DNA from 2 places in the Undibacterium sp. Di27W genome. Region 2 is predicted to be linked to the other one. Evidence: riboswitches for the same ligand, from Rfam matches in the RefSeq annotation. Region 2 holds a riboswitch; the other holds the start of a gene.

Region 1 (15,848 bases), on a different contig from region 2:
AAACCCGAAAACCCGAAAACCCGAAAATCAGAAAATCAGAAAATCAGAAAATCAGAAAATCAGAAAATCAGAAATCACCCATTTTTCCCTGTAGAAATCAACTGTTAGCATCATCAATGCCAGTTGCACTTTCAATTAAGAAAAATACCGAGTCTTGATAATCAAAAGAATTAGTATATTTTGCGGCAGTAGAATATCGATATTTACTAATGTCATCATCGACTGAAATATGCTCTGGTCGGTTAAGTTCTGCATATGAGCGTGCGAACACACCATTTATTGTTTCAGTTGTAAATGACAGTACACCTCGATTAACTCTTGATTTATAGTGTTCAGAGCAAGCTAAGATAGCTGCTGCATAATCGTCAAATGGTTGGTGATCGCAAATTTTCACACCATTCTTTTCAATTGTTAAATAATACATTCCTTATTTTCTCCAATTTACAAAAGCTATTGTTTTTCCATAGTTATGAACGTTTTCCATGGAAGCATAAATCTTAAAGCCTATAGTCCGCGTAGCTCAAATTGCAGGCATTTCCAGTTGAAAATTGAAAACAATAGCCAAGAATTTTTTCTAAAATATTATTAAATGAATTTAAATATTCGCCTTAAAAAAAAGTTAGTGAGAGCTTCTTTTTTTACATTCATTCTAGTCGCAATTACTTGGTTTTTATTTTTCTATGGCGTTTTCTATAAAAATTTGCCCGATTTGACAATGCGCGCTCGTTTTGCAGCAGTTGCCGTGCTCAACGCAGAATATCTCTATCCTGATTGGGATAACGAGCTTTTCTCGCAATCAGAAGCGGTCCTCAAAATGACTTTAGAAGAGCGATTGAGTTTTTATAGAATCATTCTTACCAAATGCGAAATTGATGGATATCGAAATATCGTTTTCATTGATGTGATTGGCGGGGATGCTCGAGATTTATTGGAAAATTTAATTCAATATAAGAAAAGTAAACTATATGAATTTTTATCCTCAGAAGAGCGTAAACGTATTGATAGCTGGATAGAGCAACTTCCTATTGTCCTTGCCCAAATCTGAATAACAAAAACCCGCCGATCAATCCAGCGGGTCTTTTTACTTCAACACTAACTCATCTCACTTAAACTTCTTAGCCACTTCCGCAATCCGCTTACCAAACAATTTTGCCGTTTCCAGATCACCTGGCAGTGGGCCTTCTTCTGGGGAAGAGTCGGAGGGGGATTGTGTCATCAGGCCGCTGAAGCTGCCGACGTAGTTGATGTCGTTGCGTGTCGCAGCCTTGCTGTTGGATGGCATCAGGCCTGTGCCTACCCAGATCATGGAGTGTTGCTGGGACAGGGTAAACAAGTAATGCAGGGTTGACAGTTTGTCGCCATTCATCGTGGCAGAATTGGTGAAGCCTGCGGCGATCTTGTCTTTCCAAACCTGGCTATACCAGGGCTTGGAAGAAGCATCGGCGAACTTTTTGAATTGCCAGGAGACGGTGCCCATATAGGTCGGTGAACCAAAGACGATGGCGTCAGCGGCGGCCAGGGTTTCCCACTGGGCGTCGGTGATATTGCCTTCGGCATCAATCTTGATGAGCTCAGCGTCAGCACCGGCAGCGGCTGCACCGGCGTGTACTGCTTCTGCGGCCTTGGTGGTGTGGCCATAACCTGAGTGATAAATAATCGCAACTTTAGACATGTTTTACTCCAGTGTGGATGTTGAGTTTTTACGCAAAAAGACAAATCACTGAGGTGTTTTGCATCAGTGATTTGCCAGTATTCACAACTTAATGTGGCAGATCAAATACCAGTACTTCTGCCTGCTTGCCCTGCTCCAGCACGAGTTTTTCTTCGGCTGTCATCATCACGGCATCGCCCTCTTTGAGGGACATACCATTTACTTGCAATTCACCACGTGCTACGTGGACATAGGTCAGGCGATCTGTTGCCAGAGCTAATTCCTGTCTTTCTTCTGCATCAAACAAACCAATTTGCAGACGTGCATTCTGGCGGATTTTGATGGAGCCATCGGCACCGTCACCAGAAACGACCAGACGCAAGCGGCCCTGTTTTTCTTCGCGGCTAAATTCTTTTTCGCCGTAAAGAGGTTCGCCACCCAACTGGTCAGGCTGTATCCAGATTTGCAGCAAACGTGTGTGCTCGGTATTGGCCGGATTGAATTCCGAATGGCGCACACCAGTACCTGCACTCATATACTGCACATTGCCTGGACGTATCGTACTGCCATTACCCATGCTGTCTTTGTGCGCAATCGCACCTTCGAGTACATAAGTAATAATCTCCATGTTCTGGTGCGGATGTGTACCAAAACCCATGGCAGGCGCGATCCAGTCGTCATTAATCACACGCAATGGGCCAAAACCCATGTGCTGCGGATCGTAATATTCTGCAAAAGAAAAACTGTGATGTGATTTCAGCCAGCCGTGCTCGGCGTGGCCGCGTTCTTGTGATGGTCTGAGCGTAATCATATAAGTCCCTTTCAAATTTCCTGAAGAATGTGTTCAGGCGATGTACACACTATATACATGCAAATTCTTTGACATAAGGGTAGAATTTCATACAACTCATTCAAATTATTTGAACAAGCATGAACCTGACTCTCGAAGCCCTGCAAATCCTCGATGCCATAGACCGCAAGGGCAGCTTTGCAGCGGCTGCGGCGGCCCTGGATAAAGTGCCCTCAGCCATCACATACAGCATACGCAAACTGGAAGAAGACCTCGATGTGCTGCTCTATGACAGGCGCGGCCACAGGGCCAAGCTGACCATTGCGGGAGAGGAATTATTGCTCCAGGGCAGGCATTTGCTGAATGCCGCACAAGAGCTGGAAAACCGCGTGAAACGCGCCGCCAGCGGCTGGGAGGCTGAGCTGCGCATCGTCATTGATGGCATCATACAATTCGAGGATATCATCCCCTTGATCAAGGAATTTGAACAACAGGCTTGTGGCACGCGCATACGTATCAGCCAGGAGATTTTGTCTGGTGTCTGGGAAACCATGGTATCTGGCCGTGCCGACCTGGCCATAGGTGCGGCCTATTATGGGCCGGATGCCATACGCATGCAGGGTGAATTCCAGACCCGTTTGCTGGGCAGTGTGGAATGGGTATTTGCCGTGGCACCGCAGCACCCGCTGGCGCAGGCTGAAGAACCCCTGACACCGGCGATTTTGCAGGCCCACAGGGCGATCGCCATCGGTGATACTGGCCTGACCCTGCCATCGATGACAGCAGGCTTGCTGAGCGGCCAGGACACCCTGACCGTGCCCACCATGCAGGCCAAGCTGGCGGCGCAACTGGCAGGCCTGGGTTGCGGCCATTTGCCACGTCGCCTGGCGTTGCCGCATTTGCGCAGCGGTGCACTGATAGAAAAGAAAACCAGTGTCCACCGCCCACCAGAAGATAATCGCCTGGTCTGGCGCAATGCCAACAAGGGCAAGGCTTTGCTGTGGTTTTTACAAAAGTTGCAAGACCCTGTCGTGCAACGCATGTTGATAGGTAATTAGGTAATTGAAGAACATCCACGCCAACAAAACAGATGATGCAAAAATATATAGGACGTTTCGCCCCCTCGCCGACTGGCCCCCTGCATATGGGTTCACTGGTCGCTGCCATGGCCAGTTATCTCGATGCCAAAGCCCATGATGGGCTATGGCTATTGCGCATGGAAGACCTGGACTTTGACCGCAATGTCAAAGGCGCAGACCAGCACATCATCAATTCGCTGCAACGTTGCGGCATGCTCTGGGATGGCGACATCAGCTGGCAAAGCCAGCGCCAGCATCTGTATGAAGCTGCCTTGCAAAAGCTGGGCGACCATCTCTACCCCTGCGCCTGTTCGCGCAAGGAAATCGCAGACTCACGCCTGCGCCTGGGTGACACAGCCAGCCAGATTTACCCGGGTACTTGTCGTCATGGTCTGGCTGCAGGAAAAATTGCCCGCGCCTGGCGTTTGCGTGTGCCAGATCAAATCTATATTTTTGAAGACAGGCTGGCTGGCACGCAGCAGCAAAACCTGGCGACCGAGGTGGGGGACTTTGTCTTGAAGCGTGCTGATGGCTTTTGGGCCTACCAGTTGGCGGTGGTGGTTGATGATGCGGCGCAAGGCATCACACATGTGGTGCGTGGCGCTGATCTGATAGATTCCACCGCAAGACAAATCTATCTGCAAGAGCTGCTGGGCTTGAGCACGCCTGCTTATTTGCATGTACCAGTGGTGATCAATTCCAATGGCGAAAAATTGTCCAAGCAAACCGGGGCCCTGGCTTTTGATCGCGGCGACAATGATGTACTGCATGAAGCACTGATACCGGCAGCGCAATTCCTGGGGCTGAGCCTGCCCTCACAAATTGCAGACATTTCCACTTTCTGGCCACTGGCAATTCAAGCCTGGAAAGAAAAAATGGCAGCTGTAGAGTAACGATAAAACAGCGTGGAGTAACGATCAAGCAAGGGCTGCAATGCAGCCCTTGTTGAAATCAGCCAAACTTAGCCATTAGCGAGGATTGGTAAGGAATTAACGCTCCCTGCCGCGTTCATATCCATGGCGGTCATGTTCATCAAAGCGCCTGTCGTCGCGCCTGTAGTCGTTACGATGGTCATCACGTCTATAATCATCACGCCTGTATTCTTCATGGCGATAAGCATCATGCCTGTAATTATGGTCGCGATAATAGCCATCACTATAACGTGGCACTACTTGCGTGTTATACCAGTTTTCCTGCACGAAATAGACTGGACGACCACAGGCATTGTAGCTATAGCAATAACGGTTCCAGTTATTCCTGTGGACTGTGGGCACGACCAGATACATGGGAGGCTCAACTACCGTCACCCTTTGCACGATACGTGGTTCACGGTAAATCACCTGCGGCTGCGGGAAATTGCCTACGTCCACTTGCCCATAAAATCCTGGTTGTCCAAATTGTACGGAAACACCGACATTCTGCGCCTGCGATTGTGCTGTCATGAATAGCGCTGCGCAAGCAGCACCTGCCAGCAATACTTTCCTACATGTCATGGTTTTCATTGCATACTCCCTTTCAATACTTACTCACAGAAGTAGATGCTGTGCTTATTACCTATAACGCTTGTGCCGCACATCTGTTGACTTCCATCGTAAATATTCTGGCCTGGTATCTGCAAAGGCTCTGTACGTTAGCCCACACACACCCATGCATTGTCTATGCATTGCCTATGACAATAGGACGCCAAGCAACTTACTTGACAGGGAAATCCGCAGCCCATTGCTGCGCTTTTTGATCCAGTGCTGCGCGGCGCTCTGCCGGAATTTTAGTTGTCAATTGCGCCAGCGTAGTTCTGTGCGATGAGCAGGCATACTGAGCATCGCGTTTACCGAATTTACGTTTGAGTACACATTCAAGCTGGTTGGCACCCGCCACATCTTCGTAGGCAGTTTCCAGGGCGTCTGGCAAAGTTGTTTGATAACGCAAAACCAATTCTGCCGACATGCCGCGATACGCCGGATCAGTCACACCGGCCAGATGGGTGTATTTGACGGCATCTTTCAAGGCAGCATAGGCGTCGGGATTTTTTTTGATATTGGGAATACCAGGATTCGAGGTAGTTTCACTCGTGCCGTCTGCGCTGCTCATGGTCATGGTCCAGCCTGATTTTTCAGTCAGCTTCTCTTCCAGACAGGCCAGGCGATTATTGGCTTCGGCAGCAAGCATGGTCAATGCTTCAACATTGCCCTCACCAGCCAGCTTGCGGTTCTTGTTCAGCCATGTCTGGAAATCTGCGCGCAAAGGTTTGGCTGTAATCAAATCACAATCATCGAGGCTGATTTTGGCAGCCTGAGAACTTGCACTGGTCAGTGCCAGAAAAAACATGAAACCCAGGCTTGTTATCTTTGAAAAACTTTTCATAAACAATTTTCCATCTTCAATTTAAATAATGGCAGGCATGCTGCCATGACGAAAATAATAGGGGAAATGATTTTACAAATTAACACTTTTGTTTTATTCAAAAGCCATCAAAACAACTTTCATCTGCTTCTGTTATCAAAGCGAAATCGAAGCTTGTTTTAGCTGCATGCTTTCAACAATCCTTGACATTTTTCTGCTTTATTTTGAGGAGAAATATTCGTACTCTGAAATCGTAATTTTTAATTTCCAAAACTTGAGGGCAAACCCGTCGAAAGACGGCGACGCAAAGCCACCGGCCTACAGCGCTAACGCGCCAGGGCAGCGGGGTTGCCGGTGACGTTATTGCAAAAGCATAGTAGCGCTTGCAGATATCATTAACTGTCAGATCACCGCCCTCTGCCCACATCGGAGTGCATAGTGATGACAAAAAATATTTCTTCTTCCGCCCTCAAGCCATCTGCCTGGTTGAGCCTTATCATCAGCACCTGTGTGCTCAGTGCCTGTGGTGGCGACAGTACTCAGGCTGTCAAACCCAGCATCGCCTTGCCACCAGCAGAAGTAGCCAGCGGCATCACTACACTGGAGGCAACGCTACCTGTTTTAGCACCAGATGTAGCTGCGCAAACTACCCGCCCCACCTTTCATCTGGCCCCGGTTTTACTGGATGCGCCAGCTGATATAGATGCCCTTGGTGGCAACAGGTCTGCCCACATGCCCGCTGCCATGCAAGCCTTGCCACGTGATTTGCAAGGTGTACGCGGTCGTGGTTTGACAGTTACAGCAATTCGCTCGCTGCCACATGAGCATCTCGCACCACCACCAGCAGGAGAAAATGCACAACCCCTGGCAGGCACGAGTGCCGTGTCTACCTATACCCCCGCACAAATACGGGCAGCCTATGGCTTGCCTGCGCTGCCGACAAATATGAGCAGCCTCACGGCCAGCCAGGCAGCGCAACTGGGTGCAGGTCAGACTATCTATATCGTCAATGCCAAGCACGATCCCAATATCGTCGCAGAGTTAAATGCCTTCAATACAAAATTTGGCCTGCCTGCATGTACCGTAAAAAGTATTCCAGCCACAAGCACCTTACCCTTGGCTGCGGCAACTGCCAGCGCCTGCGAATTCTCGGTAGTGTATAGCACCAGCAATGGTGGTATGAGCAGCACTGTCCCGGCATTTGATTCAGGCTGGGCAACAGAAATTGCACTCGATGTGCAATGGGCGCATGCAACCGCACCATTGGCACGCCTTATTTTGATTGAAGCTTTTGATTCCTCCATGAGCAATATGGTAGGTGGCATCAAGCTGGCAAATGCCATGGGGCCAGGTGTGGTGTCCATGAGTTTTGGCTCTACCGAAGGTAGCTGGACTGCAGGCGTGGAAAGCACTTTCACGACTGCCAAAATGACCTATCTTGCGGCTTCTGGTGATTCTGGTCCGGAAGTGGAATGGCCTGCCGTTTCACCCAATGTGCTGGCAGTAGGCGGCACCAGTCTGAGCTACTCTGGCAGCAGCAGGACAGAGACTGCCTGGGCAAGTACCGGTGGTGGCATCAGCGCCTATACCGCAACACCCAGCTATCAAAACAATAGCGTACCTGGCGTGGGCACACCTGCACGCAGAGTGGTGGCGGATGTGTCGATGAATGCCGATCCCAATACTGGCCAGTATGTCGCCGTCATGACACCTGGCAGCAGTACAGTGAACTGGGTCAGCGCCGGTGGCACCAGCCTGTCCACACCACAATGGGCTGGCATTATTGCCATTGCCAATGCGACCCTGGTACAAGCCGGCAAACCTGTGCTGGGTGCGCCACATGCAACGCTGTATAACAAAATCGCCAGTGTACCCGGCACCTATGCCAGCAGCTTTGCAGACATCGCCAAAGGCAGTAATGGCAGTTGCAGCACTTGCACAGCAAAGACCGGACATGATCAACTCACTGGCCTGGGCACACCCAATGTCAGCAACTTGCTCAGCACCCTGAGTGGCACCATCATCGCGACCGAGCCTGTCGTCAGCCCCGCCACCATTAATGGCCAGGTTGGCACCGCCCTGAGTTTTACGGTGTCAGCCACAGCGAATAATCCTTTGACTTTTACCCTCAGTGGCAATCCTGCAGGCATGAGTATCAGTAGCGCAGGCATCGTGACATGGGCCACGCCATTGGCTGGCACTTATAGTGTCACCGCCACTGCACTTGATGCCAAAACCGGCTTGAGTGGCAAGGGTGTATATACCGTGATCATTGCTGCTCCCGTGCCACCTGTCGTCACAGCCAGCACCATCAATGGCATAGTTGGCACTGCCCTGTCTTTCAATGTAACGGCAACATCGGCCAATACCATGAGCTTTAACCTGGCAGGTGCACCATCTGGCATGAGCATCAATAGCAGCGGTGTGGTCACCTGGGCCTCACCCGTGATTGGTACTTACCTGGTGAGCGTCAATGCCACTGACAGTAAAACCAATTTGACTGGCAAGGCTACTTATACCGTCGTCATCGCCCAGCAACCTGCCCCTGCCCTGACTGCCGCCAGCATCAATGGCCTGGTGGGTACAGCATTGTCTTACACTGTCACTGTCAAGGCAGCCAACCCTGTCACTTATACCTTGACCGGCGCACCAGCAGGCATGAGCATCAATACTGCAGGAACGATCAGCTGGGCCAGCCCTGTTGCCGGCAATTATTCTGTCAGTGTCGTCGCAAAAGACAGCAAGACAGGCTTGACTGGGCAAGCGACGATAGGCATCACTATCACAGCCTCGGGCATCAGCATCAATGCACCGGCAATGACAGGAGTCGCTGGCAAGGCTTTGAGCGGGTCTATCAGTATCAGTGATCCTGGTGCAACGTCGGTATCGGTTACCATTGCCGGTGCACCATTGGGCATGGGCTTTGCCATGAGTGGCTTGAATATCAGCACCAGCTGGGCCAGCCCAGTGACAGGCAGCTATGCGCTGAAAATCACCGTCACCGACAATGCAGGCAGGACTGCCACTGCAAATGTGCCGATCACCATTAATGCGAAATAACTGAGGCGCAATAACTGAAATGGAAAAAAGGGCGAGATCAGTCAAATGATCCCGCCCTTTTTTTACTACAAAATTTTAATGTCCGCCATGCCCCTGCGGCTTCCTAACTTGTACTTCAACTTCCGGCATGGCATGTCCATGGTGCTGCATGCCTGCATGCGCATCTTGAGTCTGGCGCGGAGGGGCATCGGCAACTGGCCCGGTATATTCATAAGCCTGCGTGCCTTTGGGCTGCTTATACCAACCCGGATCTTGATAATCACCAGGCTTTTGGTCTTTGCGTACTTTGACGACGCTGAACATGCCGCCCATTTCCAGCCCGCCATAGGGACCTTCCCCCATCATCATCGGTAGGGTGTTATCCGGCAGTGGCATTTCCATGGCCCCCATGTCGGCCATGCCCTTGTCACCCATGGCCATATAGGAAGGAATGAGCTTATTGATTTTGTCGGCCACATCCTTGTGATCAACCCCTATCATGGACGGCACATTGTGGCCCATGGCATTCATGGTGTGATGGCTCTTGTGGCAATGGAAGGACCAGTCACCTTCTTCATCGGCGACGAATTCCAGCTGGCGCATCTGGCCGACGGCAATATCCACGGTCACCTCAGGCCAGCGCGCAGTTCTCGGCACGGGGCCACCATCAGTACCTGTCACTGTGAATTCATGACCATGAATATGGATGGGATGATTGGTCATCGTCAGATTACCCACGCGTATCCTGACCCTGTCATTCTTGCGTACATTTAGGGTATCAATACCAGGGAAGATGCGGCTATTCCATGACCATAAATTAAAGTCTGTCATGGTCATGATATTCGGTTTATAGGCACCAGGTTCTATGTCATAGGCATTGAGCAAAAAGATAAAGTCCCTGTCGACTTGATCTATCTGTGGATGTTTGTTTCTGGGATGGGTAACCCATGAACCCATCATGCCCATGGCCATTTGCGTCATTTCATCGGCATGCGGGTGATACATGAAAGTGCCCGGGCGACGCGCCACGAATTCATAGACAAAGGTCTTGCCTGGCTGTATCGCTGGCTGGGTCAGGCCAGATACACCATCCATACCATTTGGCAAACGCTGGCCATGCCAGTGCATGCTGGTGTGCTCAGGCAAGCGATTGGTGACGAAGATTCGTACGCGGTCGCCCTCCACCACTTCTATCGTTGGCCCCGGGCTTTGGCCGTTATAACCCCATAGATGGGCTTTCATGCCGGGGGCCATTTCACGTACCACCGGCTCGGCCACGAGGTGAAATTCCTTGACACCATTATTCATGCGCCATGGCAGGGTCCAGCCATTCAGTGTGACCACGGGATTATACGGACGGCCATTTTGTGGCAGCAGCGGTGGCATGGTATCCGGGCTGGCTTGCGTGACTGCTTCTGGCAAGGCAGCCAATGCGACTTTGCTGACTGCGCTGGCTGCCAGTGCACCACCAGCGATGCCTGCCAGTTTAAAAAAATCTCTTCTTGTGTTCATTCTATTTCCTTCGCAGATCTTGTGATCAATGCGCTGCATCTGCTGTGGCAGTTGCTTTGATGGGGTTCAAATTACTGGCTGATGGGCGACCAATTAGTTCAGCCTGCAAGGCTGCATCTGCCAGCCAGAATTGTTGCTCCGCATTGATAGCTGCCAGCACACTATTGATTTGCTCGCGACTATCAGCCAGTAATTCAAATACGCTGATGAACATGCCGTTGTAACGCAACTGGTTTTCAGCAGAAATGCGTTTGCGCAGCGGCAGTATCTCGTCCCGGTATTGCCTGGCAATATCGTACATGCTGCGATAGGCAGAATAACTGACACGCAAATGTGAGCCTGCATTATTCACCGTCGCTTGCAGGCGATAACTGGCGGCCAGGGTATTGGCATTCATGGCCGTTCTCTGCGCATCGCCCCAGTCAAATAAGGGCAATCTCAGGCTGACTTCAAAGCCGCGCTTGATCTCACTATGCCCTACCGCATCAAAATTGGTGTCGCGCCGGATGCCGAGTTCAATGTCCGCGAAACTGCTGACCAGGCCCAGACCCTGGCGCGCAGCGGCAGCGTCAAGCTCTTGCCTGGCCAGTTGTATATCAAGACGGTTTTGTGTGGCTTGTGGGCCTATGCTTTCTGCCGCCATGGGCATCGCTGGCAAATCCGGCAGGCGTGCTGGCAAGCTGAGGATTTTTTCCTGCTCCTCATCCAAGCCCAGCAAGCGCACCAGCTCTTCCCGCGTGGCGAGACTGGTGTGCCGGGCAAAGCTCAGTTGTGCCACCGCATCAGCTTTGAAAGCCTGCTGGCGTGCTGCCTGCAATTTATTGAAATTGCCCGCCTTCTGCATTCGCTCTGCCAATATGGCACTGGCGTCGGCAGCTTCACTGACTTGCCCAGCATATTCCAGGCTTTGTTGTGCGGCGACTGCCTTGACCCAGGCCACCCTCACCTGGCTGACACTGTCTATAACATCCAGGCTTAATTGCGTTTGCCCTCGTGCCAAACCATATTGCGCCAGGGTCTGACGTTGTGGAAGACTGAGCAAATCGAGCAGACCAAAACTCAGCATGCGAGCGATTTCCAGCTCACCGGATTGACGGCTACGCTCAAAATTGAAGAGCGGATTCTGGATACGCGCTTCTTGCGCAGTATTCGCCCCATCTGCCTGGTGTTGCGCCAGCATGGCTTGCAAGGCCGGACTATTGAGCAAGGCAATTTGTACGGCGGTGTCTTGCGACAAGGGCTCTTTTAATAGGACAGCAGCATTGGCCCGCATGTCTTTGTGTTGTGCCAGTGTATTGGCCAGCGCCAGTTTACCCTGGGTATAAGCAGGATATTCCTGATTGATTTTTTGCGTACTTTGATCGATATCAAAACTGGCACAGCCAGTCAATGCCAGCAATGCTGGCAACAGATATCGGTAATGAATGTGCGACATGAAGTCCTCGCAGTAAGAAGTGTGATTCCACCAAATTGGGGGCATGCAATTGTCGTAGCTTGGGTGTCTTCGTAGGTTAAGTGTCTTCGTAGCTTGGTTCGATCCGTAGGTTGGGCTACGCCTTACCAGCCCAACACTCGGCCTCAACAAATGTAAACGTCATTTAACCGCCCAGTGTTGGGCTGGTAAAGCGTAGCCCAACCTACGAGTTAGCCCAACCTACGGACCCGGCCTAACCGAAACGTAAGTTATTCAGGCGAACACACCCCTGGGAGGACGTTCCAGCATGCGCGCAGGCACGGATGCTGGCAGCAAGACCGGCAGCACCTGGGCATCATCATGTATGGGAATAAATGCAGAAACTGAGGCAGCGGGCATCAGGGCGATGCCCATGCAGCAAGGGGAAGAAGACTTGCAGTGACCGCCCACTTTAGCCTTAACAGCATCGGCGCTGGTACCATCAGCTTCAGCCGCTGGCTGGCAGTGTTCATTGCTACTGGCAGCAGAAACATCAGCCTGAGCAGGCATCTCCATGGCGCAAGCCAGTTTACCGGCGACTGCAAAGCCCTGCAAGGGCAGCAGTACCAGCAAACAGCAAGCAATCAGGAAACGCCAGGATTTTTTCATGCGATGAACTTATCACAATTCAGGCTTTTCAACAAACCGGCAGATCAAACAAGATTAACTCAGCAGCAAGTTCAGCGCCAGCATGAGCATCACCAGGCCCACCAGGCTATCCAGTATGCGCCAGGCCATGGGCTTGGCAAACCAGGGGGCCAGCAGGCGCGCACCAAAGCCCAGGGTGGCGAACCAGATGGCGGCATTCAAGACTGCCCCCAGGGCAAACCAGTATTTGCCATCACCAGGCTGCTGCCCGCCTATGGCACCCAGCAACACCACGGTATCCAGATAAGTATGGGGGTTGAGCAAAGTCGCCCCCAACACTGCCAGAGCCGCTTTACCCGCAGTCAAACCCAAGTCTCCTGCTGTGGCCTGCAAACTCTGCTGGCCTAAAGCCGCACGTAAAGAGCGCAAGCCATACCAGATCAAAAACGCCGCCCCGCCCCAGCGAGCAATAGCCAGCAAGGCAGGCTGGCTATTGATCGCACCGCCCACGCCTGCGACACCAGCCAGTATCAGCAGCATTTCACAGACAATACAGATCATCACCGTCAATGCCACATGCTGCTTGCGCAAACCCATGCGCAAGACATGCGCATTCTGTGAACCAATCGCCACAATCAAACCCGCACTCATGCCCATGCCCTTGAGTATAAAAGCCAACATCATCTGTCTCCCGTTTGTCGATAGAGGGATTTTGGGCAAAAAAGGGTTTAATATGAAGTTAAATTAAAATATTTACAGATTCATTAAAATTTCTTAATAAACTCTTTTAGCTTCCAAAATAATGCTTTATCAACAATTTTCTCTTTTGCTTTTAAACCTCTGTGTCTCTGTGCCTCTGTGTTGAGAGGTCTTTAGCCAAAATCACTATTACTTTTGAATAAAGCATGCAAACCAGACTAGACAGCCGCCAATGCGAAGCCTTCCTCAGTGTCATCGACCATGGCAGCCTGGAGCAGGCAGCGCAAGCCCTCAACCTGACCAGCTCGGCCATTTCCCAGCGCATCAAGGCGCTGGAAATGGAATTAGGCAATACCCTGCTGATACGCAGCCGCCCCTGCCGTGCCACAACCGCGGGGCAAAAACTGGTGCAGCACTTGCGCCGCGTGGCAGAACTTGAACAGGATTTACAGAGTGAGTTTGCCGGTCAGCAAAGTGAGGCCATCAGTATCGCCATCGGCGTCAATGCCGATAGCCTGGACAGCTGGCTCCTGCCTGCCCTGGCAGAATTTCTGATCGCTGAAAATATCCTGCTTGACGTTGCCATCGACGACCAGGATCACACCCATGATTTGCTGGAAAGCGGCATGGTGCTGGGCTGTCTCTCTGCAGAAAAAAATGCCATGCGTGGCTGCCAGGCTGTGCCGCTCGGCTTCATGCGCTACCACCCGGTTGCCAGTCTGGCCTACTGCCAGCGCTGGTTCCCGCAAGGTATGACGCGTGAGGCAGCCAGGCTGGCACCAGTACTGACCTTCAATCGCAAAGACAAATTGCAAGCGCAAATCTTGCTGGAGCACTTTGGCTTGCCTGAACATGCCTATCCCACGCACCATGTCCCGGCCACCACACCTTATAACCGCGCGATTTTGCTGGGCCTGGGCTGGGGGGTGATTCCTGATCTGATGCTGGATCATCTGGAAAAAGACAAGCTGCTGATGATCATGCCAGACCACCCTGTCGATGTGCCCCTATACTGGCATCACTGGAAAGTGCAGACACCCAGACTGGCGCGCTTGACGAATACCCTGGTGAAACAAGCACGCGCCAGCTTACGACAAATCAAAGCTAAAGCTGGCTAGTCGAGTCAATAATCGGCTGCACCTGATTGCGGCCATGTGACTTGGCGAAATACAGCCATTCATCGGCACGTTGCACCAGGCTTTCCATGGTATCTGCTGCCTGCAGTTCGGCCACACCAAAACTGGCGGTGACGCGTAACATGCTGCCATCCTGCATGCGAATGAAGAGATGTTGTGCCACTTGCTGACGTATTCTTTCCGCCACCTCCCAGGCAGCTTGCAGATTCGTCTCGGGCAAGACCAGGATGAATTCCTCACCACCATAACGGACCACCCAATCGACATCAATGCGTAATTCTTCTGCCAGGCTTTGGGCAAAGGCAAGCAGCACATGATCACCTATGGCATGGCCATATTCATCATTCACTTTTTTGAAAAAATCGATATCGCAAAACACCAGAGACAAATGGCGCTGATAGCGCACTGCCCTTTGTATTTCAGCTGGCATGCGCTCGTTGAACAATAAGCGGTTATAGCAGGCAGTCAGACTATCAGTGATGGACAGTTGCTTCAGGCTTTTCATGGCCGCTTCCAGCTGGCTGGTTCTTTCTGCGACCAGGGCATCCTGGTTGGCGATATGCTTTTGCAGGCTGTCTTGCATGGTGTGAAAGCCATCGACAACCAGATCAATTTCATTATAACCATTACCTGGTTTGCGCCTTAATTCCAGCTTGCTGGATAACTGGTTGGCTTGCAGGTTTTTGACAAAATCTGCAAGTTCACGCATGGGTCTTTCCAGATCACGCCGCAAGATCGCCACCACGGCCACAAAGATAAACACTGACAAGACCACGACTTCGATAATGACAATGACAAAGCTGCGCAACAGCTCCTTGCGCAAGACGGTTTTATCGACCACGAATTCAACTTTACCTATGGACATCCGGGCATCTGCCGGTGCAGGTATATCAAAGACCATGTGCTGGCCACCAGACAGATGATTGATGTTCCCGCCGGTAAATTGCTGCCCGGTGCTGGCCTTGATGGAGACATAGGCAATACTGGGGTTTTTCAACATCAGGCTGATTTGCTTTTGTATGGTTTGTGCTTCTATGTCCCATATCGCGACCGAGAGCAAAGGTAAATGTGCATGGGCCACATCATTCACTGTCAACTCAAAGTTTTCTTCTATGGCGCGGTAGTTCAACCAGGCTTGCAAGCTACTGATGCAGACCACGCACAAAATGACCCATTTGAAGACACGGCGTATCAGCAAACTGGCGATGGATTGTAAAGCCTGCTTATTCATTTTCGTACTTCTGCCTGGTTCAATAATTGACGGAAACTAAAATCATATTTCTTGATGGCGGGATGGAGGACTTTGCTGAATTTCCGAAAGTCTAGCTTGTCAAAATTCTGCGCGCCAAACAAACTCTGGAAACGCCTGCTTTCTTCCGGCGTAAACAAGATAAACATGGACCTGTCCAACTCCAGTCCCTCATCAATAAAGTCTTTGCCGTGATGATAGTCATACAGCATCACCAGGCTGAATGCTCCAGCAATAAAGTGACCACCCGCCAGGGCGCTCAGACTGCCAGACTCCAGCGCGGTGAAGGCTTCTGCCGAGGTATTGATGGCA
Region 2 (15,848 bases):
GCGCATTACTGACGGTTCTTTTCCTGACAAATTCTGCCATCAGCCAGGCTGCTACAGAATTACCTGTAGAAGCATTTGCTGCCTTGCCTGCAGTACAAAACCTGAGCCTGTCACCAGATGGTAAAAAAGTCGCCATGCTGGTCAATCAGCAAGGTACTAGCAGTATCGTTGTCAATACCCTGGGCCAGGCATGGGATCAGTCCAAACCCTTGCTGTCCACAGATAATAAAAAATTCAATTTCAAGTGGGTTCATTGGGTCAGCAATGACAAATTACTGGTGAGCACATTGTTCCCGGAACGACGCATAGTGAATGGCTATACCGGCGGTGTCGATGTACTGGAGACGCGCTTGCTGGCTGTCAGTATTGATGGCAAGAGTGTGGTTAACCTGGTCAAGCCAAATAGTGTGCGTGGGCCTTATTTGCCGCAGTTCCAGGACAGGGTGATCGATTTTTCGCCTGATGATGGCAAGCATGTACTGATCATGCTGGCTGATCAGGAAAGAAGTATAGATCCTGGCGTTTATTCCCTCGATCTGGAGACTGCATCGCGCAGCCTGGTGCAATCTGCACGTCAGCATTTTCATAGCTGGATGACAGATCGCCAGCACAGGGTCAGGCTGGGTATTTATCAGGACAAGACAGATATAGAAATCCATGTATGTGATCCAGATGGCCGTAACTGGCGCAAGCGCTGGTCTTATCAAGCCCTGAGTGCCGAGGCTGTGACACCCCTGGGTTTTGGCAAGAACCCTAATCAATTGTATATATTGAGTAATCATCAGGGTCGTCAGGCATTGTTTACTGTAGACCTGGGATTAGCTGAAGCAAAGCCGGAATTGGTGCTGGCCAATGCGCAACTCGACATGAATGGCCAATTGGTCTATTCAAACAAGACGGGCGAGGCAATTGGCTTGCTTGGCACAAGTTTCGAAGGCAAGGCAGAAATCAATTATTGGGAACAAAACCGTCGCGAACTGGCGAAATTCATAGACGATGCGATACCCAATCGTATTAATCAACTCGTCAGCATGAGTGCCGATGAAAACCGCTATGTTGTCCATTCCAGCAATCATCAGACACCGGGACAGTTTTATCTGGGCGATGATGCTGCTAACACGCTGGAATTATTTGCGCAAAATTATCCTGCTCTGCCAGCTGCATCCATGGTCAGTAAAAAAATGGTGACGATCAAATCACATGATGGTTTGAAATTACCTGCCTACCTGAGTTTGCCACAAGTTGCCGTGGCCAGGAATTTACCTACGGTATTGCTGGTGCATGGTGGACCTCAAGGTCATGATGATGCAAGCTTTGATATCTGGACGCAATTCCTGGCCAACCGTGGCTATGCGGTGTTACAGGTCAATTTCCGTGGCTCCACCGGCTATGGCAGCAAGCTCATGGCTTCTGGCTTGAAACGCTGGGGGCAAGAGATGCAGGATGACCTTAGCGATGCAACACGCTGGATGATAGCGCAGGGCACGGCAGACCCTGCACGTATCTGCATCGTCGGCGCCAGTTATGGCGGCTACGCTGCCTTGATGGGCGTGGCGAAAACACCGGAGCTATATCAATGCGCCGTCAGTTTTGCCGGGGTTTCCGATTTATTCGAGATGGGCCTGGACAAGTCACAATATCAAAACGGAAAAGCCTTGTTTGAGAAGCAGGTAGGCTCGCTTGACGAAGAGAAGGCCAGGTTAAAGTCCACGTCGCCACGCTTTCTGGCGAAAACGATCAAGGCACCAGTCCTCCTTGTTCACGGCATGCAAGACCGTAGTGTCAGTGTAGAACAAAGTGTCATGATGGACGCTGCACTGACCGAGGCTGGAACACCGCACCGTTTTATTCGCCTGGAAAATGGCGATCATTATTTAAGCATGTATGAACACAGGATGTTGTTCTTCAAGGAATTGGAAGCTTTTCTGGCAAAGTCACTGAAAACCGCAAAGTAATAACAGATAAAGCAAGAAATACAGGGGCTGTGTTACTTGCGCGTATGCAGCATGACGCTCATGATGGACCCTATCTATCCATGGATAAAACTGGCCTTGTAAGCTAATCAGCTTCTAAGAGCTTGATATTATTTTGACAGGACACATTGAAGAACATGAGCGTACTCTCCATCAATATCAACAAAATCGCCCTGCTGCGCAACTCACGTGGCCGCAATTACCCTGATGTGCAAGCCTTTGCCGCCCGCTGCCTGGACCTGGGGGCGCGTGGTATTACCTTGCATCCAAGACAAGACCAAAGGCATGCGCGTTATAGCGACGTGGAAACACTAGGTGCGCTTTGCCAGTCACGCAGTGTGGAATTGAATGTGGAGGGTTACCCTGCACCAGATTTCATGGAAGTGGTTAAACGCAATCGTCCAGCGCAATGTACCCTGGTGCCGGATGCACCTGACCAGCTGACCTCGGATCATGGCTGGGACTTGCGCAAGGATGCTGATTTCTTGCGCCCGGTACTGGCCGAACTCAAAGCCCTGGGCATACGCAGCAGCTTGTTTATCGACTATGACAATATGGACATGCATCTTGCCAAAGAGCTGGGTGCTGACCGGGTTGAGCTATATACCGAACCCTATGCCGAGCACTTTGGTACGGCGCATGGGGAAGACATTTTCCAGGGCTTTGTGGCGGCTGCCAAGCGCGCCCAGGATGCTGGCCTGGGTGTTAATGCCGGGCATGATCTGAACCTGGATAATCTGCAAAAATTCCTGAGTATCCCTGGCATCCTGGAAGTTTCCATAGGCCATGCCGTGGTGGTGGAATGCATAGAGTCGGGCATGTCTGAAGTGCTAGGCAAATACGCAAAAATCTGTCAGCCGCGTTAATTTTGTGTCTTTGATAAAGAAAAATCAAACGCAAAAAAATGTTAACTTTTTCCTTGTAGCCTGCAATTTCTTGAACTACATTGGGGTAACGGTGCTTCGCATGAGGCGCTGTTGCTGATGTTCTCTCCCTGACATGCTGTCAGCATTACAGGGGAAGTGTCGGTAGTGTTTAAAGGCAAACCATATGAAAGTATGGGACGCAAAACTATAGGGCCCTCGCTCAAAGGTTGATACAAAAATCAAGATGACCCAAGATGACCATGTGTCGCTGGAAATGTGACGTAAAGGGCTAGCTGGATTTTGTAGGAGACATTAAGCAGGGCAGCCAGGTACCGTAATCCGCATAAGCGGTTTTTCGTCAAGAGGTAGGTCGCTCATGAACAGCAATTCCACCGCGCTTCCCGGCGCTGCAAAAAAAATCCTGATTGGCGTTTTTGGTTTATCTGATTATGAATTGCGTCTGGTGCGCAGCGTACTCAGTCTGACCATGGTGAGTGGACGCAAGCATTCTTATGCCTTGTTCGATGCCAGCCAGGCCGTTGATCCTGATATCGTCATACTTGACCCGGACAATGCCCAGGCCAGGGCCGCTTTGCAGGAATTGATAGAGGCGCGGAATATTCCTGAACCAGCGACGGTATTCATCTCCAATGCAGTGCAGGCCAAGCCAGGTAAATACCATTTGCTGCACCCTCTGGTTCCTACCAAGATGCTGGCTTTGCTTGATCAGGTTGCGGATGAACTGGCCAAGCTCTTGCCTGCGACATCTTCTGCTGCTCAGCTTACATCTGCCGCTGGCAGGGTTGTGACAGACAAAACTGCAGTCGTACAGCCTTTGCTGCAAAAAGCGCCACCTGCCTCAGTATTACAGACTGGATATCGCGCGCTGATTGTCGATGACAGCCCTACCGCCAGAATCAAGATAGACCTGGAATTACGTTCCATGAAAATTGCTTCGGATTGTGCTGAAACCGGTGAGCAGGCTTTGCAGATGCTGGAGAAGAAAAACTACGACATCATCTTTCTCGACATCGTCATGCCTGGTGCTGATGGCTATGAAATCTGCAAGATCATCCGTCGCCAACCGCAAACCAAGCGTACACCTGTCGTCATGTTGACCAGCAAGTCTTCACCCTTCGATCGCATACGTGGTTCTTTATCCGGTTGCAGCAGTTATCTGACCAAACCCGTAGAACATCTGAAATTTCGCGCCGTGGTGGAAAAGACCCTGACTGCAGGTGAGGCTATTTTCACCATGGATAAGAGTCACGACCTGGTCATGGGTAGTTGATTTATCGGGAGCATGCATACTTACCTTTGCCCTGGGGATCAGGGTGCCTAGCCTACACATCCGGGAGCACATCATGAGCATGAAAAAAGCACTTGTCGTTGACGATTCCACTACTGAACTGGCCAATATCAAAGCCATATTGAGCGATGCCGGTTATATGGTGGTGACAGCGTCGAGCGGCAAGGATTCACTGGAAAAAGCCAAGGCAGAAAAACCCTCCATCATTTTTCTCGACATCGTCATGCCTGAGATGGATGGCTATGAAGCTTGTCGCAACCTGAGTCAGGATCCTGCCACCAAGGGTATCCCTATCGTCTTTGTCAGCAGCAAATCGCAAAAAGCCGACAAGATCTGGGGCCAGCTGCAAGGTGCCAAAGGTTATGTCGCCAAACCTTATACCGCTGACCAGATTATTGACCAACTCAAAATGTCAGTCTGATCTTCCATTCATCCACCCCAAGCCAGGGAGCTGTCATGCATCAGTCCACGTCCAGCAATGCCGGGGAGACCAGGGAATGGCTGCCTCCCAGTGCTGCTTTGGAGCGCTTCAACCCACCCGCTGACTTGCTGTGGAGCGATGTGGCACCGCTAGTCGAAAGAAAGCGTTATGGCTATCGTGTGGGATCAATGAACTTGCTGATCAAGGCTGAGGTTGGCAGTGAAGTGATACGGCCACAAGCCGTTGCACCACTGCCTGGTGCTGCAGCCTACTTACTGGGCCTGATTAATTTACGTGGCAATCTGGTGCCCATTTTTGATCTGGGCCTGGTACTCAGCGGTCGCAGGTCAGAAGTCACCTCCTCCAAATTATTTCTGATTTTGGACAAGGCAGAAAATGCCGTCGGCATGCTGATAGACAGTTATCCGCAACCGCTGACGGAATTGCGCAACATCACTCAAATGCCGCAACTGCCGGCAACACTGGAAGCTCATGTACCAGGTGCCTTTGTCAAGGATGACAAGGTCTGGCTGGACTTCAATCATGAAAGTTTTTTTGAAAAACTCAGCCGCAGCACGTAAAGCATAAAGCTGGAATCGGTTGATCCCCTACTGTTGATTTGACCAGGCAGTCATTGTTGATGTTTTTCTTGTGGAGAGCAAAATGAAATTACGTACTCCGAATATTGGTATCCGGCTCAGTCTGGGATTTACAGCGGTGTTGCTGCTGTTGGCGGTAACGGCCTGGCTGGCGATGTCCAACCTGAAGAGCATCAATGATGGTACCCATCGTATTGTGGATGGTAGCTATCCTAAGGTGGTGCTGGCTTACAAGATGCTGGGTAATGTCAATGCCAATGCGCGTTCCATGCGTAATATGCTGCTCCTGAACGAACAGTCAGCAATTGAAAAAGAACAGCAATTGATTTTGTCACGCAGACAGAACCAGGATGAAAACATCGCCGGTTTTGAAAAACTGATCGTCAGTGACGAAGAAAAAGGCATCTTCCAGATAGCTACCGAGGCACGTAATAAATACGGTGCTTCACAAAGGGAATTCCTGCGCCTGGCGACGGAAGGTAAAAAAACCGAAGCTACCAACTGGCTCTTGGGTAATCTGCAAGCCGACCAGGAAAAATGGTTCACCTCCATGGACAGTCTGATTGACTATCAAACCAAGCTGGTGAACAAGGATGGTGCCGCCGCCGATAGCACTTACCTCAATGCCAAAAACATTTTGGCGCTGGTGGCAGCTTTGTCCATCTTGCTGGCAGCCGGTGTTGCTTACTGGATGACGCGCAGTATCACCAAACCAGTATCGCATCTGATCGGTGTTATGCAGAAATTGACACAGGGCGATGCCACAGTCAGGGCGCGCAGTAATCAACCGGATGAAATCGGCAAACTCTCACGCCAGTTCGACAAGATGGTGGATGAACGTGAAGCCAGCCGTAAATCCATCGAAGATGAAAATGAAAAACTCAATGAATCTGTCTTGGTCCTGTTGCAGGCGGTGGCGCAACTGGCGAGCAGAGATCTGACTGTGAAAGTGCCGGTATCTGCCGATGTGACAGGTGCGGTATCCGATGCCTTGAACATGCTGACCAGCGAAACTGCCAAAGTGCTGCGGGATGTAAGTAATATTTCTGCCGACGTGACCGAGGCTACGCTGAAGGTAAAAGCCCAGTCTGATAATGTGATGGCAGCGGCAGCAGAAGAAAGGCTGGAAGTGGAACATACGACTTTGTCACTGTCCACGGCATCTGAAGAAATGCGCAATATTGCTGACCTGGCACAAACCTGCAACCGCGCTGCTGACAATGCGATACGCTCAACCCAACTGGCGATGGATACGGTTAACAGCACCGTGGGTGGTATTAATAGTACCCGCGACATCATACGTGAAACAGAAAAACGGATTAAACGCCTGGGTGAACGTTCACAAGAAATTTCCGGCGTGGTCGGTCTGATTAATGCGATTGCTGAACGTACCCACATCCTGGCGCTGAATGCGAGTATGCATGCAGCCTCAGCCGGTGAAGCCGGCCGTGGTTTTGCGGTGGTTGCTGATGAGGTGCAAAGGCTGGCAGAAAATGCGCGCCAGGCGACGCTGCAAATTTCTGGCCTGGTCAATAACATCCAGCTGGAAACCTCAGATACGGTCAACACCATGAACTCGGCAATCGCCCAGGTGGTAGAAGGTAGCCGTCTGGCAGAGCAGGCCGGTCTGCAAATGCAGGCAACGCAGAATGCCACGTCTGAGCTGGTTGAGTCTGTACAGCAAATTGCCATCAAATCCCATGGTCAGGCCAAGGCCAGCCAGGAGTTACTGGACAGAGCGATACAGATCAAGAAAACCAATCAGGAAACCAGTTTGCAACTCGATGAACAATCAGCGCAAACCACCAACCTGGTGGAGTACGCCAGGATGCTCTTGTCCACTGTGCGCGTGTTCAAACTGGCTGCTTGATCGCCAACCGGCTCAAGCCTGCGCAAAAATGCGCAGGCTTTTCACCTCACAACTTACCCATCTGAGGCAGTATGGAACAGCTAGAAAACCATGCTACAGATTTCAGCCATGTCGTCCTCGGTGCCCTGGATGAGGTATTCAATGCCCTGGAAACCGATGCCACACATTCAACGGATGTTGCGGTAGTTACCCGTGCCCTGGCCGGCTATATAGAGCAATTGCGTCGCATACGCGCAGCAGCCAGCGCTGCCGACATGCCTGGCCTGCACTGGGTATGTGCACTGATAGAACGCAACCTCATCAGCCTGCATAACCAGAACCGCCGTCTCAGTGAAGCAGAATATTATCTGCTCAGCGAATGGCCAGACCTGCTGGCCAGCCATGCCCTGAATCATGGCAATAAAAATATAGAAACCCTGATAGATCATTTATCGACTGCCAGCTGGCCCTTGCCCCTGAGCCATGTTGACTCCGGTGAATTACGGCAATTGCTGAACAGCGATCCACTGACACCGGTAGAAGAAGTCGAAGACGCTCCCCCATTATTTCTGGTGCCCGCAGCCGCCCCGGCCTTTGTCGAAGCTGCCCAGCCTGCTGAGCAGCCACAGGCAGCAGAACAGAATTTGTCTGCTGACCTGCATGATGCTCTGGATGCTCTGGTCATGACCCTGGCCGCAGATGAGCATTTTGGACAAGGTGGTGAAACTGATGCTGCTACCCTGCAATGCTATGCTGCGCAATTACAGGCCTTTTCTACCTGTGCCGAGCAATTGTCCATGCATGCAGTAGCAGATGCCTGCCATGCTTTTGCCGATGTCGTCACACTCAGGTCTGAAGCTACTCAGGCATTGAGCGAGACAGAGCTGGGCATCTTGCAGCGCTTTCCCCTGATGCTGATGGATAGTATTGCTGATGCCGATAATCCTGAGCTGGTGGCGAGCTTGCTGGATGTTATCTATGATCCTGCATGGAATAGTGCAGAGACAGAAACTGCAACAGAGCTTGTCACGGAGGCTGACAACGAAACTGACAAGGAAATTGACAACGTCAGCGATACTGTAGCCGAAGCAACTTATACTGAACTTCAACACATCGACGAAACTGAACACAGCCCATCCGCGCAAGAAATCAGCAGCGATATGCTGGATTTGTTCGCCCGGGAATTCAGCCTAATGGCGGAAATGCTGGCAGAAGACCTGGCGGCTGTCATTGCCGCAGGTGAGGACCAGGGGCAGCGCAGCCTGGCCCTGCAAAATTATGTTGAAGCCTTGTTGCGTATAGCGACGACTTCTGAATCCATAGGGCTGACGGCCCTGCATAAGTTCTTATCGGTCTTGGCTGATCTGGTAAGCGCACAGACAGTCGCTCTGAGTAGTCAGCAAGCCAATCTGCTGGGCGAATTGCCAGCCAGGCTGATAGCCTATCTGCATACACCAACAGAAGAAGTGCCAGCGCTGGAATTGCTGGCCTTGCTGATGGATGGGGCATGGGCGGCCACTGCGCTGGCGGAAGAGCATGCATCCCTGTTTTCTGAACTGATCAATATCGAGCTCATCAATGACAATCATGGTGAGGAAGACGCAGAAGTGGCAATTACAGAAGATGATGTTTCCATACAATTGCCGGATGATTTGAACACCGAATTATTCGATGGCCTCTTGCAGGAACTGCCTATACAGGTAGGTAATTTTACCAGCGCCATAGAAAAATTTTCCAGCGGCACTGGCAGTATGCAAGATGTGGAACAAGCCAAACGGGCAGCGCATACCCTTAAAGGTGCCGCCAATACCGTGGGTATCGCGGGCATCGCCAATCTGACCCATCATCTGGAAGATTTGCTGATTGCCCTCAGTGATAAAGCAAGCCTGCCAGACCAGACCCTGGCAGAATTATTGACCGAAGCAGGTGATTGCCTGGAAGCCATGAGCGAGGCGGTGGTCGACGGCGGTGTGGCACCAGCGCAATCACAACAAGTCTTGCAGCAAGTCTGTGACTATGTCAGGTACATGCATAGTGGTGAGTTTGTTGCACGCCCTGAGATTGCCTCTGCCAGTCAGGCAATTGCAACTGCGTCAGCAACATTGGCTACTGGCGCAGTACTTGATCTGGTAGAGCCAGGCTCACATGCGGCTGAACCCATGCTGCGTGTACCAGCAAAAGTGGTTGACGAATTGCTGCGCCTGGCAGGTGAAAATGTCATTTCAAATGCACAAATCCAGGAACAATTAAAGCAGACACAAAAACAATCCAAGGCCATACAAAAGCAAGACATCCTGTTCCAGAAACTCATCGCCGACCTGGAAACCCTGGTCGATGTACGTGGCATGAGCAGCCCACAGAAAAAAGCCAGCATCAGCACTACCGATGGTGACTTCGATCCACTTGAATTTGAACGTTACAGCGAGTTGCACACCATCACCGCGCAATTGGTGGAAGCACGCACCGATGCTTTCGAGATGTCCAACCACATCGATGAGCAATTGCATGGTCTGGCAGAATTGCTGGAAGTCCAGCGCCGTCTGCAAATGGAAAACCAGCATGCCGTGATACGGACGCGGCTGGTGCCGGTAACGACCATAGTCTCGCGCCTGCAGCGCAGTGTACGCCAGACTTGCCGTCTACTCGACAAACAGGTCAATCTGAACATACTCGGTGCCAATACCAATATCGATAGCAATATGCTTAATGATTTGACCGATCCTCTCATGCATATTTTACGGAATGCGATTGATCATGGCATAGAAAGCGCAGCACATAGACTGGGCTTGCAAAAATCTGCAGATGGGCTGATAGAATTGAGTTTCGCCCGCGAAGGCAATTCCATCGTCGTGCGTTGCAAGGACGATGGCGCAGGTCTTGATTATGCCGCCATCCGTCGCACCGCCTTGAAACGCAAGATGATCAGCGCTGAGCGCATTTTGTCAGAAGAAGAACTGGCCAGGCTCATCCTGGTGCCAGGTTTTTCCACCCGCGAAAGCAGTACCCAGACTTCTGGTCGTGGCATAGGCATGGATATGGTACATGCACGCATACTGGAAATGAAAGGTTCGCTGAACCTGCGCTCAGTCGCAGGCCAGGGCCTGGTGGTGGAACTGCGCCTGCCTGCCAGTCTCTTGTCCGAACATACCCTGATGGCGCGTGTCAGTGGTCATATGATGGCCATCTCCAGCCGCCGCATCATCGATATCCATTACATCACTGATGCACAAATCGATATGCTGGCAGACCAGCCGGTTTATCGTTTTGGTGATGCAGTCCATAAATTGCTGAAGCTCGATAGCTTGCTGGGTATGCCGGACCAGCGTAAGGAAACCCGTAGCTATGGTTATCCGGTCTTGCTGGTCAGTACCGATACCGGGGCCACCTGTGCAATACAAGTGCAGGAACTGGTTGATGGCCGTGAAGTCGTGGTCAAGAAATTTGGTCGCTATGTACCAAGAATCCAGGGCACCATAGGTGCGGTCATCCTGGGTGATGGTAGCGTCGCACCTGTCATCGATTTGCCGGAATTATTGCGCGCATCGACACCGCAGTATATCAATGTGGGCGAAGCCTATACTGGCTTGCCTGCACAGGCAGATCACCAGGCTGCGCAGGTGCGCACCGCTCTGGTGGTCGATGATTCTTTGTCGGCCCGTCGCGCTACGGCACAAATCATGCGCGATGCTGGTTATGAAGTGCGCACTGCGATTGATGGCCTGGATGCCGTTGCCATCCTCGACGATGTGACACCCGATGTGATTTTGGTGGACATGGAAATGCCACGCATGAATGGTCTGGAACTAACCAGCCATGTACGCGCCCGCAAGCTGGACAAACGCATTCCCATCATCATGATCACTTCACGTTCTACGCAAAAACACAGGCAGCAGGGTGATGCCGCCGGGGTGGATGCCTACCTCGTCAAACCTTTCAGCGAAGATGCCTTGCTGCAGCATATCAACCGTTTGACAGGAGTGTGATCATGGGCGCGATGATGCCGGGGATGAGGACAGAAATACGCAACCGCCTGTTGCTGTGCATCGATGCCTTGCAGCTCATGCTGCCACAGGGCGATGTCTGCGCAGTGGAATCGGTGGTGGATTTGCAGAGTCAGGACGATATCGCACCCGCCATAGGGCGCATTACCTATCTTGGGCAAAGCTGGCCAGTGTTGAGTCTGGATGGTGAGCTACAGGCGCTGGCTGCCATGCCTGCAAGCCGCCGTGCCTGCGTCATGCTGGCTACCGGCAAGGGCTTTTTGGGTTTGCTCTGTGATGATGTGCGGGTACTGAACCAACAAGCAGGTACTGACTATGCCTTACCTGTTGCCATGCGCGCTGGCCATACGCCAGTACAAGCCATCATGCCATTTGAAGATGGCCTGGCCTGTCTTAGCGATGCACGGCATTTATTGCAGTACGGTGCCTTTGCACAAGTTACTTCCACTCATACTGCTCATTAGGAGAGCCTGACATGACCAGTGCAAATGCGTGGTTGCTCGATGTAGGTGATGGCAGGCAAGTCGCCATAGGCCAGCGTGAACTGATACAAATCATGGATGCCCAGGACAGCTTTGAAGTGCCACTGGCACCTGCCCATATGCGCGAAGTGATTTTCTGGCAAAAACGTGCCGTGCCGGTCATGCAATTGCCTGTGCGTCTGGGTGGCCAGGCTTGCACTGGCAATATCCTGGCGCTGGTAGCGTTTCATGATGTGGTCAGTAATAGCGCAGGCCTGGGGGCTATCCACCTGGCAGCACCACCTGTGCGTGTGCTGGTCGATGATAGTCAGGCCAGTAGCCTTGATGAAACAGGCTGGGAAGATATGGCGATTTCCTGTTTTGAACAACAGGGGCAAAACATACCCGTGCTGGATTTAAGTCGCTTGTTTGCCGCTGCACATTAGTACCGGGGAAGCCAGGTATGTGAATTTCGTAGGAGCGGCTTCAGCCGCGAAGGATGTGCCGTGATTGCCATTTTTTCTGGATCAGAGATTCGCGGCTGAAGCCGCTCCTACAGGATGGATGTGGGTTGCTTACTCACGCAAACCATATCTGCGCATCTTATTGAGCAAACCTACCCGTGAAATACCCAGTTGTTTTGCTGCATGCGTATGGTTATGCTGGTTGTCATTCAATGCACCGACGATGAGACGTTTTTCCAGTGCAGCCACTTGTTCTTCGAGCAAACCATAATCTACTACAGGCGTCTCGTTCGCAACTTCACCACAAGCCAGTGCCAGGTCATCCACCACGATCTCATTCATCTCCCCCGCCAGTGCCATCGCAGTTTGCAGGCAATGCTGCAATTCCCTGACATTGCCGGGCCAGGCGTGGGATACCAGCCACTCCTGCGCTGCAGCCGTCAGGCGTTTTGGCGGCCTTGATCTGGCTGCTATCGCCTGGGCTATCAGGGCAATATCCTCTGCCCTGTCTGCCAGTGCCAGTGTGCGCATCTGTATGCCTTTGAGACGGTAATACAAATCATCCCTGAAACTTTTTTCTTCGACCATGACGGCCAGATCACGGTTCGTCGCCGCGACTATGCGCACATCGACACGCAACTCTGCGCGCGCTCCTATGGGAAAGAAACTGCCAGACTGCAAGAAGCGCAGCAGCTTGACTTGCATGGGTAAGGGCATTTCACCTACTTCATCAAGGAATAACGTGCCGCCATCAGCTGCAGCGATCAGCCCTTTGCGGTCACGGTCTGCCCCTGTAAAGCTGCCTTTGCAATGACCAAATAATTCACTCTCGAATAATTCTGCAGGTATGGCACCGCAATGCACGGCAATAAATGCTTTGCCTGCGCGCTTGCCCTGGGCATGCAGGGCGCGTGCCACCAGCTCCTTGCCTGTACCGCTGGGGCCGGTAATCATGACTGGAACATCAGTAGGGGCAATACGACGTATCAAGGAACGCAGTTCTGCCAGCTCGGCACTGCTGCCTATCAGGCCCATGCTATTGTCGTCCGGCAGGGCACGGGCGCGCCATACTTCCAGCTCACGTTCCAGACGGCTTTTGTTGAGGGCGCGGTCTACCACGACGCGCAAGATGTCTGGATCGAGTGGCTTGGGTAAAAAATCCCAGGCACCCAGGCTGATGGCACGCAGCGCCAGTTCACGGTCTGCATGACCAGTCATGACGACCACGGGTACAGGTGAGAATGCTGGCAATAACGCCAGGCCTTCATCGGGTGTGAAACTAGGTGGCAAGGCCAGGTCCAGCAAGACCAGATCAAAGCTGTTCTCCGCCAGCAAGGCATGTACCTGTTCTGCCGTGGCCGCGACCTTGACGATATAACCGAGGCTGGCCAGCCAGTTGCCGCACAGGCGTTGAAAGGCTGGTTCATCATCGACCAGTAAAATAGTTTGCATGCTCATGGTGTCATGGTGATGTGGGGAGATAAAGTTCGAAGCAGCAATTCCAGTTCAGGTGACTGACCAGGGCAACGCGACCGCCATGGGCCTCCACCAGCCTGCGCACTATCGCCAGACCCAGACCTGTACCACCAGGGCGACGGCTCTTGAAAGCCTGGAACAAATCGGTTTTTTGTTCTGTCGGTATGCCGGGGCCGTTGTCGCAAATGCGCAGCCTCAGCATTTGCTTGTCTGTCGTTGCTTCGATATGGATGCGCGCATCTGGCCTGCCGCGCAACATCGCCAGTGCATTATTGAGCAGGTTGTTCAGAATTTGCTCAGTGCGCATACGGTCTATATATCCATGTAAATTTTCTTCGATGTCGCTGGTGATTTGTACGCCATTCGCCATGGCAGTAGGGCGTAGTTGCGCGATGATGTTATCAATCAGTTCTGCCATATCGACAGGCTGACAATTCAGGCGCACCTCACCGGAATAACTGAGCAAATCCTGTATCAGGTGATCGGCTCTTTCTATCTGCTCGCGTATGTCGTTGCGCACTTCTGCCGGGCAAGAGATGGCAGCCATGCTGATAATGTTCAGGGGGTTGCGCAATTCATGGGCGACGGTGGCAGCCAGCCCACCCAGTTCCGTCAGATGCGCCTGTTGCAGACGCTGCTTTTCCTGGTCCGCATAACGCAGTAATTGATCCAGCCGTCCGGCGGCTGCTGCCAGCAGTGCACCGAATACTGCGCCTACTCTTTGCACACTGGGGGTCGCGCCTTCCCAGTGACGCAATTCGTAATGCCATTCTGCATGCTTGACCTGTGCTTGTTGCCGGTAACAGATGACACAGCTTTGCTCAGCAGTGCTGCCGGGTTCGCCATCACGGACTAGCAGGACAGGCATGGGCTGGCGCAGATGGTTTTCCAATAATGCAGAGGCGACCGCCTCCAGTTCTTGCCAGCTAGCTGCCGCTTCCAGTTGCAAGCGCCAGTTGCTCAGGACTGCGGCCTCCAGATGCGCGCCGGGGAAGATCAGTTTCTCCATAAAGCTGCGCATCGGTCTTTCCAGTATCAGCATGATGAGCAGCATGCCTGTACCCAGTAGCCATAACTGCCACAGCGGCAAGGCTGCCAGTGGGCTAAAGCCGGTTTGCGCTACCAGGCTCAGCACCAGACCGGCAATGGCGACGGTCAGCACACTCAGTGCCAGCCAGGCCAGGAAACGGTTGGCCCACAGGTTCACCGCCATCATGTCATAGCGCAAAATGCCGAGTACCAGCAAGACTGCGTAAAAAGGCAACAGAATAACGCTATACGGGAAGATGGCGATGCCAAACGAGGCATTCAAGAACATCAGGGTAGAGGCTGAGCCCCAGACCCCGGCCAGGCAAACCGCCAGGATTTGCCCACGCTTCTTGGGGGCGGCGGCGGGCCATGCCATCAACAAGAGTAAATAAGCCCAGGTACTCAAGCCACTGACAAAGATGCCTGGTATCCAGCCCCAGGCTGGAAACACGTAATAACGCTGGAACTCCAGCCAGGGCAAGAGGCTGCCCATATCAAAGATGGCAATGCCCAGCATCAGTATGAACGCTGCTGCATACCAGGCAATGATATGTGCAGGCCGCAAACGACCCAAAAAGCGCAATACAAAGTGCAGAAAAAACACGGCATTCACAGGGCCGGTATTAACCAGTATCTTGCCCAGTTCACTGATCCTGGCATCACCGAGATTGATGGCCAGTTGGCCTGTTGCCCACAGGCCTATGCTCACGCAAAACAGCGCCAGCGCCTTCATGCCCGGCTGTTGTCCTGCCTTTACCCACAGCCAGATAGCCAGCAAGGGGCTGATGGCGCCCTGCAAGGCGAGCGAGAAAAAATACAGTCCGTAGGCGTTCATGGCAGGTAGCTGTAAATGAGCTGTCAATAATCTTGATAGTAAATATCGGTCAACTATATAGCAAGTTTACAGTTTTGCTGCGGTGTAAAGTAAATTCCTTTAAAAAACAAAGGCTTATGAAATCTGCTGGCTGGCACGCGGCTTGCGAATGAGAGGATAGGCAGTTTTCATACCTGCCAACCCTATAAAGCCATAAGCAATCAAGCGCAGCAGAAAAATCATGAACTCAACTACATCCAGCTCCACTCATTCCACTTGGCTGACCAGGGCTAACTGGGTCAGGTTCAATCGCATCCTGGCCTGGGCCATGCTCGTTACGCCTGTCGCGCAATTTTTTATAAGGGCAGAATTGGGCCTGGCCTTGCTGGTGGACTTTGGCCTTTTGCTGGCGCATGGAATTTTGTCCTTGATTTTGTTTGGCATGCCTAAAGTCAAAAAGCAAAAGTTCACGTTCTCCATGCATGTCATGGGTTTTCGCCAATATCCTCTCAGCCCGCGTCACAATTTTCTCATGACGGGCTATCGCCTGGCACTGGGTTTATTGGCGCTTTTTCTCCTATTCATT

The links. Region 2 has a riboswitch for cyclic di-GMP ahead of ACO0LF_RS24745 (response regulator). Riboswitches for the same ligand answer to the same signal wherever they lie in the genome.
Region 1: linked by a shared signal. The riboswitch ahead of ACO0LF_RS26145 (peptidase S53) and the one ahead of ACO0LF_RS24745 (response regulator) in region 2 are both predicted to bind cyclic di-GMP.

Annotation. Positions count from the first base shown of each region.
Region 1 is NZ_JBMPOS010000016.1:61,784-77,631, reverse strand. Features, by position in the region: gene ACO0LF_RS26185 (hypothetical protein) at 98-424, opposite strand; gene ACO0LF_RS26180 (hypothetical protein) at 590-1,045, shown strand; gene ACO0LF_RS26175 (NAD(P)H-dependent oxidoreductase) at 1,103-1,672, opposite strand; gene ACO0LF_RS26170 (pirin family protein) at 1,761-2,462, opposite strand; gene ACO0LF_RS26165 (LysR family transcriptional regulator) at 2,582-3,499, shown strand; gene gluQRS (tRNA glutamyl-Q(34) synthetase GluQRS) at 3,532-4,413, shown strand; gene ACO0LF_RS26155 (hypothetical protein) at 4,510-5,022, opposite strand; gene ACO0LF_RS26150 (hypothetical protein) at 5,213-5,881, opposite strand; cyclic di-GMP riboswitch class I at 6,130-6,216, shown strand; gene ACO0LF_RS26145 (peptidase S53) at 6,302-8,920, shown strand; gene ACO0LF_RS26140 (multicopper oxidase family protein) at 8,996-10,411, opposite strand; gene ACO0LF_RS26135 (TolC family protein) at 10,437-11,846, opposite strand; gene ACO0LF_RS26130 (hypothetical protein) at 12,099-12,473, opposite strand; gene ACO0LF_RS26125 (LysE/ArgO family amino acid transporter) at 12,528-13,136, opposite strand; gene ACO0LF_RS26120 (LysR family transcriptional regulator ArgP) at 13,358-14,269, shown strand; gene ACO0LF_RS26115 (diguanylate cyclase) at 14,256-15,518, opposite strand; gene ACO0LF_RS26110 (ABC transporter substrate-binding protein) at 15,515-15,848, opposite strand, start outside.
Region 2 is NZ_JBMPOS010000014.1:114,908-130,755, reverse strand. Features, by position in the region: gene ACO0LF_RS24755 (alpha/beta hydrolase family protein) at 1-1,955, shown strand, start outside; gene ACO0LF_RS24750 (pyridoxine 5'-phosphate synthase) at 2,111-2,839, shown strand; cyclic di-GMP riboswitch class I at 3,004-3,074, shown strand; gene ACO0LF_RS24745 (response regulator) at 3,216-4,130, shown strand; gene ACO0LF_RS24740 (response regulator) at 4,204-4,569, shown strand; gene ACO0LF_RS24735 (chemotaxis protein CheW) at 4,605-5,150, shown strand; gene ACO0LF_RS24730 (methyl-accepting chemotaxis protein) at 5,233-7,038, shown strand; gene ACO0LF_RS24725 (hybrid sensor histidine kinase/response regulator) at 7,110-11,000, shown strand; gene ACO0LF_RS24720 (hypothetical protein) at 11,003-11,482, shown strand; gene ACO0LF_RS24715 (chemotaxis protein CheW) at 11,494-11,925, shown strand; gene ACO0LF_RS24710 (sigma-54-dependent transcriptional regulator) at 12,055-13,395, opposite strand; gene ACO0LF_RS24705 (ATP-binding protein) at 13,406-15,283, opposite strand; gene ACO0LF_RS24700 (hypothetical protein) at 15,504-15,848, shown strand, end outside.